Cohnella abietis: one gene and its partner. The protein of the gene in region 1 interacts with the protein of each later gene in a pairwise test. Links are inferred from orthologs where the notes say so. Each region holds a gene or a part of one and is shown on either strand. Other genes may lie near its edges. The genes, in order: KCTCHS21_RS19745 and ndk.

The links.
Region 2: the proteins of KCTCHS21_RS19745 (region 1) and ndk interact in binary tests that used the Escherichia coli proteins (3 or more experiments, as listed by UniProt). The link is inferred for Cohnella abietis from one-to-one orthologs.

The regions. Positions count from the first base shown.
Region 1 is NZ_AP019400.1:4,479,947-4,483,142, reverse strand. Bases 120-2,988 are described here. They hold KCTCHS21_RS19745 (uracil-DNA glycosylase), read left to right. Parts: upstream 120-1,143; coding sequence 1,144-1,833; downstream 1,834-2,988. Other genes in these bases: KCTCHS21_RS19740 (S-layer homology domain-containing protein), read right to left, coding at 1,902-2,738; KCTCHS21_RS31955 (methyl-accepting chemotaxis protein), read left to right, coding at 120-786. Also shown: more of KCTCHS21_RS31955, read left to right, coding at 1-119; KCTCHS21_RS31500 (hypothetical protein), read right to left, coding at 3,122-3,196. UniProt on the Escherichia coli protein: Excises uracil residues from the DNA which can arise as a result of misincorporation of dUMP residues by DNA polymerase or due to deamination of cytosine.
Region 2 is NZ_AP019400.1:3,003,906-3,007,207, reverse strand. The notes cover bases 1-2,975. They hold ndk (nucleoside-diphosphate kinase), read right to left. Parts: upstream 1,723-2,975; coding sequence 1,279-1,722; downstream 1-1,278. Other genes in these bases: KCTCHS21_RS12795 (menaquinone biosynthetic enzyme MqnA/MqnD family protein), read right to left, coding at 2,755-2,975; KCTCHS21_RS12800 (polyprenyl synthetase family protein), read right to left, coding at 1,776-2,750; KCTCHS21_RS12810 (CheR family methyltransferase), read right to left, coding at 393-1,214; KCTCHS21_RS31375 (hypothetical protein), read right to left, coding at 171-332; aroC (chorismate synthase), read right to left, coding at 1-81. Outside these bases: more of KCTCHS21_RS12795, read right to left, coding at 2,976-3,302. UniProt on the Escherichia coli protein: Major role in the synthesis of nucleoside triphosphates other than ATP. The ATP gamma phosphate is transferred to the NDP beta phosphate via a ping-pong mechanism, using a phosphorylated active-site intermediate.

The DNA of each region.
Region 1 (3,196 bases):
CGTGCGATGGGCTATCAGGTGTCAGAACTGACGGGAATACATCATCGAAAATTTTGTACACCAGATTTCGTCAGAAGTCCGGATTATGAGACGCTTTGGGATAACTTGAGAAGCGGTAATAAATTTCAAGATAAAATCACACGAGTGTCAAAGGAAGGTGTTATTCTGTTGCTTGAAGCCACGTATATGCCTATTCTCGGTGAAGATGGACAAGTGGTGGCAGTCTTGAAAGTAGCAACTGACATAACAGCACGGGAAACCGCCACAAACCAAGTAACTACCGAATTGCAGAAAATGGCGGAAAATTTACTCATTCGTACAGAGAAAGGTATTACACGCAATCAACAAGTGGCTTCGGCAATTGGTCGTGTTATGAATGACAATGAGAGCAACCTAAACTATCTTCACGACTTGGAAAAGCAGACAATAGCCGTTCACCGCATTGTGCAGACGATACGGGAATTCGCATCGCAAACGAATCTGCTCGCCTTGAATGCGGCAATTGAAGCGGCACACGCCGGAGAGCATGGACGTGGCTTTAATGTGGTAGCAACCGAAGTGCGAAAGTTAGCGAAGAACGTTCAAGAAGCGGCACAAGAGATTCAAGTCACCGTTGAGGGGATTTCCAAGCAGGTTAATAGAGTCAGTGAGGGAACGAAAACCTCCCAAAGAGCAATAGTCGATAGTCAGCATCAAATTCAACAAGCAGTTGATGAATTTGCAGGTATTGGCGAAGCTGTTGGCAAGTTAGATGTTCAGGCTAAAGCTTTGAGCCAAATAATGTAACAGAGAAAGTGGGAAGTGGGGTGAAAAATCATAGCAGAGGAAGTAATTTAGGGTTGCAATCGCTCCCTAAACATGGTATATTAATTTTCGTTGTCGATACACAGGAACTGCAATATTGAAAAAAAATGTACTATTGATTTGCTTGCCGGAGTGGCGGAATCGGCAGACGCACAGGACTTAAAATCCTGCGGTAGGTGACTACCGTACCGGTTCGACCCCGGTCTTCGGCACCATTTACTTAATTAACGAATGATCGTGAAGTTCCTCAGCCGAGGAACTTCTTTTGCTATACAGACCCCGTGATGTTCTTGAGTGGGTATCTCTTTATTTTTAATGAAGAGCAAAGAGGTGGAAGGTATGGATAGAAGCTTGCGAGTAAGGTTGGATAATGAGTGGGGAAAATTGTTGAGTGACGAACAAGAGAAGCTATACTATCAGGAGCTTGTTCGTAAAGTAGAGGAGCAGTATCTGGAGAACACCGTCTATCCGCCTCGTAGCGACATTTACCGAGCGTTAGAGCTAACTTCTTATGAGGATGTTAAGGTCGTTATTCTGGGGCAGGATCCTTATCATGGGGCAAATCAGGCGCATGGTCTAAGCTTCTCGGTTCAGCCCGGCGTTAAGCTGCCTCCGTCGCTTAGAAATATATTCAAAGAGCTGCAGGATGATATTGGCTGTCCAATGCCTGAGCACGGATTTCTGGAGCACTGGGCGAAGCAGGGAGTGCTGCTGCTGAACAATGTGCTGACGGTTAGAGAGGGTCAAGCTAATTCTCATCGCAAGCTGGGATGGGAGAAGATGACGGATAGAATAATAAGCTTGCTTAATGAGAGAAATAAGCCTATTGCCTTTGTATTGTGGGGTAAGCACGCGCAGAATAAAGGGCGCTATATCGATCAGTCAAAGCATTTTGTCCTTAATTCTGTGCATCCCAGTCCATTGTCGGCCTACGGGGGCTTCTGGGGAAGTAAGCCCTTCTCCCAATGTAATGCTTTCCTTAAAGCCAGTGGCCAGGCTGAAATCGATTGGGAGCTCCCTAGCCTGTAATGGGAGGCAAAAAATCAGCGTTGCAGGGAAGCTTTCCTGCAACGCTGATTTTATTATTATGCTAGAGACTACTGTTGCTTGCCTAAAACAGCTTGGTAGCTTGACGGTATATAGGTGACAGCGTTCACTTCGGTAGTTATTTGAATGTACACCTTATCGGGATCAGGAAGCACCGTTTTATAATTAATAGTGGCAGTGCCCTTCTCGAATTTAATGCTTGTTATCTCTATGCCATAGCCAGGATGAGGAGCTGTCGCGGATATCGTAACTCGTGTAATAGCATCAGTTTCCTTATCAGAGGTTAGTTTGACGTCAGTAAGTATCGGTGTTGCAGCAGGCTGGGTATTTTTAATGTATTTAGCTGTTCTTTCGATTACTGTTACTGCGAAGGACTTTGTGATGTTGCTTTTTGGATAAAGCTTTTGTTTGTTGTCTAGTGTGATGATCTTGGCGCTAAGAAGCTTCTGAATGCTATCCATATATTCTTTGGTTACTTGATTATCATCAGAGATTTTTTGGTATACCTGTGTCCATACATAATCTTTGTTATAGCTCATGGCTCCAAAAAGCCATTTAGCGAATTGCTCTTTCGTTACTTTTGCGGATGGATTAATATCTTTGGGCAGCCCAAGCCCATTATGAGCCGCGATTATGAAGCTCTGAGCATAAGGAGCATTATCTTTAATCTTTGAAAAGTAGTCGCTAACTTGAGGTGCTTTAATAAATCTTAAGTCTCCAAGGTTTAAATCTAAGCCTTTCACAATTAAGCTTACGGCAGTAGCGACGTCTATGCTGTTCTTCTTGTTGCTCTGGTTGCTGTGTGCGAATGCGGATCCGCTAATTGTCATAGTGAAAACGACGATTAGTAAAAGCAGGGTGATTGGTTTTTTCAAAATTTGATTCATGAATGTCCCTCCGTGTTGTTAAAGATTTCCCATGGTTAATTCTATAGACGAGGTTGGTTTGGAAAATGTTGCGCTGATGTAAGAGATGTTTATGTACTAAGTGAGCCTCTGAACAAGAAAATCCCAGCGAAGCTCAGATGAGCCTTGCTGGGAAAGGGGCGGAAGAAAGCTTAGATTCCGCCAGCACTTAAGATAATAACCAAAAGACGAATATAATAAGTGCAAATGCAGCTCCAGAACCTACACTATCAGTAACAGGATAGCTCATACTTTAACCACTGTAAGTCATTGTGATTATCCATTACTAGATAGCTTGTCCCGGGAAAGAAGTAGGAACAGTACGTTGGTACATGAGATTTCCTTTGTCCGCATATGCATTCTTATTAACGACGGCCGGAACGACCGCCAGAGCGACCACCAGAGCGACCACCAGAACGACCGCCAGAGCGACCACCAGA
Region 2 (3,302 bases), 1.5 Mb from region 1 along the record:
TAGATTACTCGGTAATCCCTCAATAATTGCAGTAAGCTGTGGTCCATGTGTTTCTCCAGCAGTCAAATAACGTAAACTCAAGCTTTATTCCTCCCTTTAGCCACTCAATTCCGTGAACATCTTTGATCATTATAGTACAGCGTTAAAGCGTTTGACAAGAAAACAGCCCGTCATTTGCGGACGGACTGCTTCTTATTGGGTTTCGGTCGTATGACTCTCGATTCCCTCATATAACCAAGTAATTCTACGTTGTCCAAACCTAGAATTTGCGCACATTCCTGCATAGAAATCAATCCTCGTCTGTACGCGGCTATGACCTTCCGTTTATCCATAATTCCCCCCGAATAACCTGAATAGCCTTATTATCGGTTGGCAACCTATTTAACATACGCTTAAAGCATCCGCCTGTAAAAAAAAGTGTCTGCTGTTTCCAAGCCATATTGCCCTGGAGTAAAAATTTGCTCCGTGCTCCCGACGAACAAGAGACCGCCTGGCTTAAGCGCACGAGCGAACTTACCATAAAGCACATGCTTGGCTTCCTCTGTGAAGTAAATCATAACATTTCGGCAAACGATCAAATCATATTTATCTCCGAAATTATCTAATAGCAAGTTTTGCTTTTGCAATTTTACCGCTTTTTTCAGCTTATCGGATACTTTAAAAGCTCCGTCGACTTGGGTAAAATACTTATTCTTATATTCTACAGGGACATCTCTCAAGGAACGCTCTAAATAGACGCCTTCCCTAGCTTTGGCTAGAACACCGTCATCAATGTCTGTAGCAATGAGCGTTGTTCGATCTAGCGCATCCAGTGAATCTAATATCATGCCAAGCGTGTAGGGCTCTTCACCAGTAGAGCATGCAGCGCTCCATATATTAAGACGGGGAGAAGCTTTAAGAAGCTGGGGAAGGAACTTATCCTTTAACACTTGCCACCGATTCTGGTTACGCCAGAACTCAGAAACATTAATCGTCATTCTATCCAGAAATTCATTGCGAAGCTTGGCTTCACTTGATAGAGCAGTGAAGTATTCAGCAAACGTTGAATACCCGTATTTGGAACGCAAGGTAGTTAACCTGCGCCGCATTTGGTTCTCTTTGTATTGCGACAAGTCAATAGAGGTCGAACGTTTAATATTGACTATGAAACGGGCGAAATCCTCATCATCCGAAACAGTCGCATTACTACTCACATTGGAACGTATGTCTCCCATAACGTATCCTGCTCTCCCCCGAGTTAAGCATCTGTACCTATCCGAACACAAAAGCCTTAATCAATTAGATCCAAACCTGTATAACCTTATCGTAAGAAACCAGTTCCTCTTCGGAGAAAAAGATGCTGATTTCACGCTCAGCGCTATCGTGCGAATCCGAGCCATGAATTAAATTGAAATTCGTATGTATAGCAAAATCACTGCGGATCGTTCCAGGTGCCGCTTCAAGAGCGTTGGTCTTTCCGATTAGAGCACGGCATAATCCCACTGCCTGATCGCCTTCCCACACCATTGCGAACACAGGTCCTGCTGTTATAAACTTCAAGAGCATATCATAGAAATCTTTGCCCTTATGCTCGGCATAATGCTGCTCTGCTCGCTCCAAGGATACATTCATAAGCTTAGCAGCGACAAGCTTCAACCCCTTGCGTTCAAAACGGCTGACGATTTCACCAATCAGTCCCCGTTGAACTCCATCGGGCTTAACCATTAAGTAAGTCTTTTCCATATAAACTCTCCTTTCTAACGATAGTAATCATCATTTTAACATAAAAAATGCTCTTAATAACTTCGTTTAGCAACAATACGGGCAATATCAGCCAAATTTCGTTTAGCTGGTATATCGGGGAGTCCTTCCAGAGCTTTCAAAGCTTTGGCAATATATCTGGAAGCCATTTCCTCGGCTTTCTTAATACCGCTACTAGAGCGGACAAGCTTAACCGCAGCAGCAGAATTTGCAACACCCTCGCTGATCTTGATTAACTCAATCTCCTCAAGCAGCTTATCCTTAATTGATGCATCTTGAAGAGCATACAACACAGGTAGCGTAATGTTTCCTTGCCTCAAATCGCTTCCCGGAGGCTTACCAATCGCCTTCTCTGTACCACATAGATCAAGAAGATCATCCGTAATCTGGAAAGCCATACCCACATTATAGCCAAACCGATATAGAGCATGGCTAGCTCGAGGTGGTGCATCTGTTGCCAAAGCTCCCAGCTGACAGCTTATAGCGATAAGTAGCGCCGTCTTGCGTCGAATCCGTAGCAAATAGTTACGCACGCTCTGGTCAACATTAAAGAAATCACGTATCTGTTCCATTTCTCCAATAACCATTTGAACGATGGAACCCGATAGAACTTGATGAATACGAGGCTTGTCTAGCTCGGTAATTACCGTCAATGCCTTTGCGTAAATATAATCACCCGTATACATAGCTATGCGATTATCCCACTTCGACTTGACGGTAAGCTGGCCGCGCCGAATATTGGCATCATCTATAACGTCATCATGCACCAATGTAGCCATATGTATAAGTTCTAGAGGAACGGCGACCCGTTTGAGCGTTTCTACCGAATAGGTACCGAACTTGCCCGACAGCAGCACAAATATCGGTCGTATCCTCTTCCCGCCCGCCTTAAGTAAATGAAGCGATGCTTCACTTAGGGTTGGCAAATCAGAGGCTACCGTTATTGCCATTTGGTCTTCAATTGCTTGTAAATCCGATTTCATAGCGGCATATAGCTGCATCAATTTCATAAATTCACCTGTGCTTTGATAGGTTATCGGGAACATGTAGGCTAGGTAATTCTGAAAGCTGAACCTCTTCAGTCATCAATCCAAGCTCACGCGCGTACTTAAAGTAGAGCTGTAAGCCAGCTTTCTGGTCTGGGCCGAAATCGTGACACAAATGACGGAAATAATTACTCCAGTACTGAGACGTTCCCCCGATTTCCGCCGTAGCCTTGGAAACGATGGGTTCAAGATCTTGAGAGGAGTGTCTCTTACTTTCAAGCAATGCATGATATAGGCTAGCTATGGCTTCAGGATATTGCTCAGCTGTTTTCTTGTGCACAGCCCATAATGCATAAGTCATCCAGTGTCCTGTCCATACGTTCCAAACTTCACCCAAATCGAGCACGCGATATCCGTGATCCACCCAGGAGGCACGAATCGCATGATCCCCAATAAGCAACGCGGCATCCGCATTCTCCAGCATTTTCTCCAATGAAGGCTCTGCATCCTCATAGATAGGTTTGCCGCCGTAGAACTTCTCCATAATTATCTTAAGTAAATTCACAGACGTTGCAG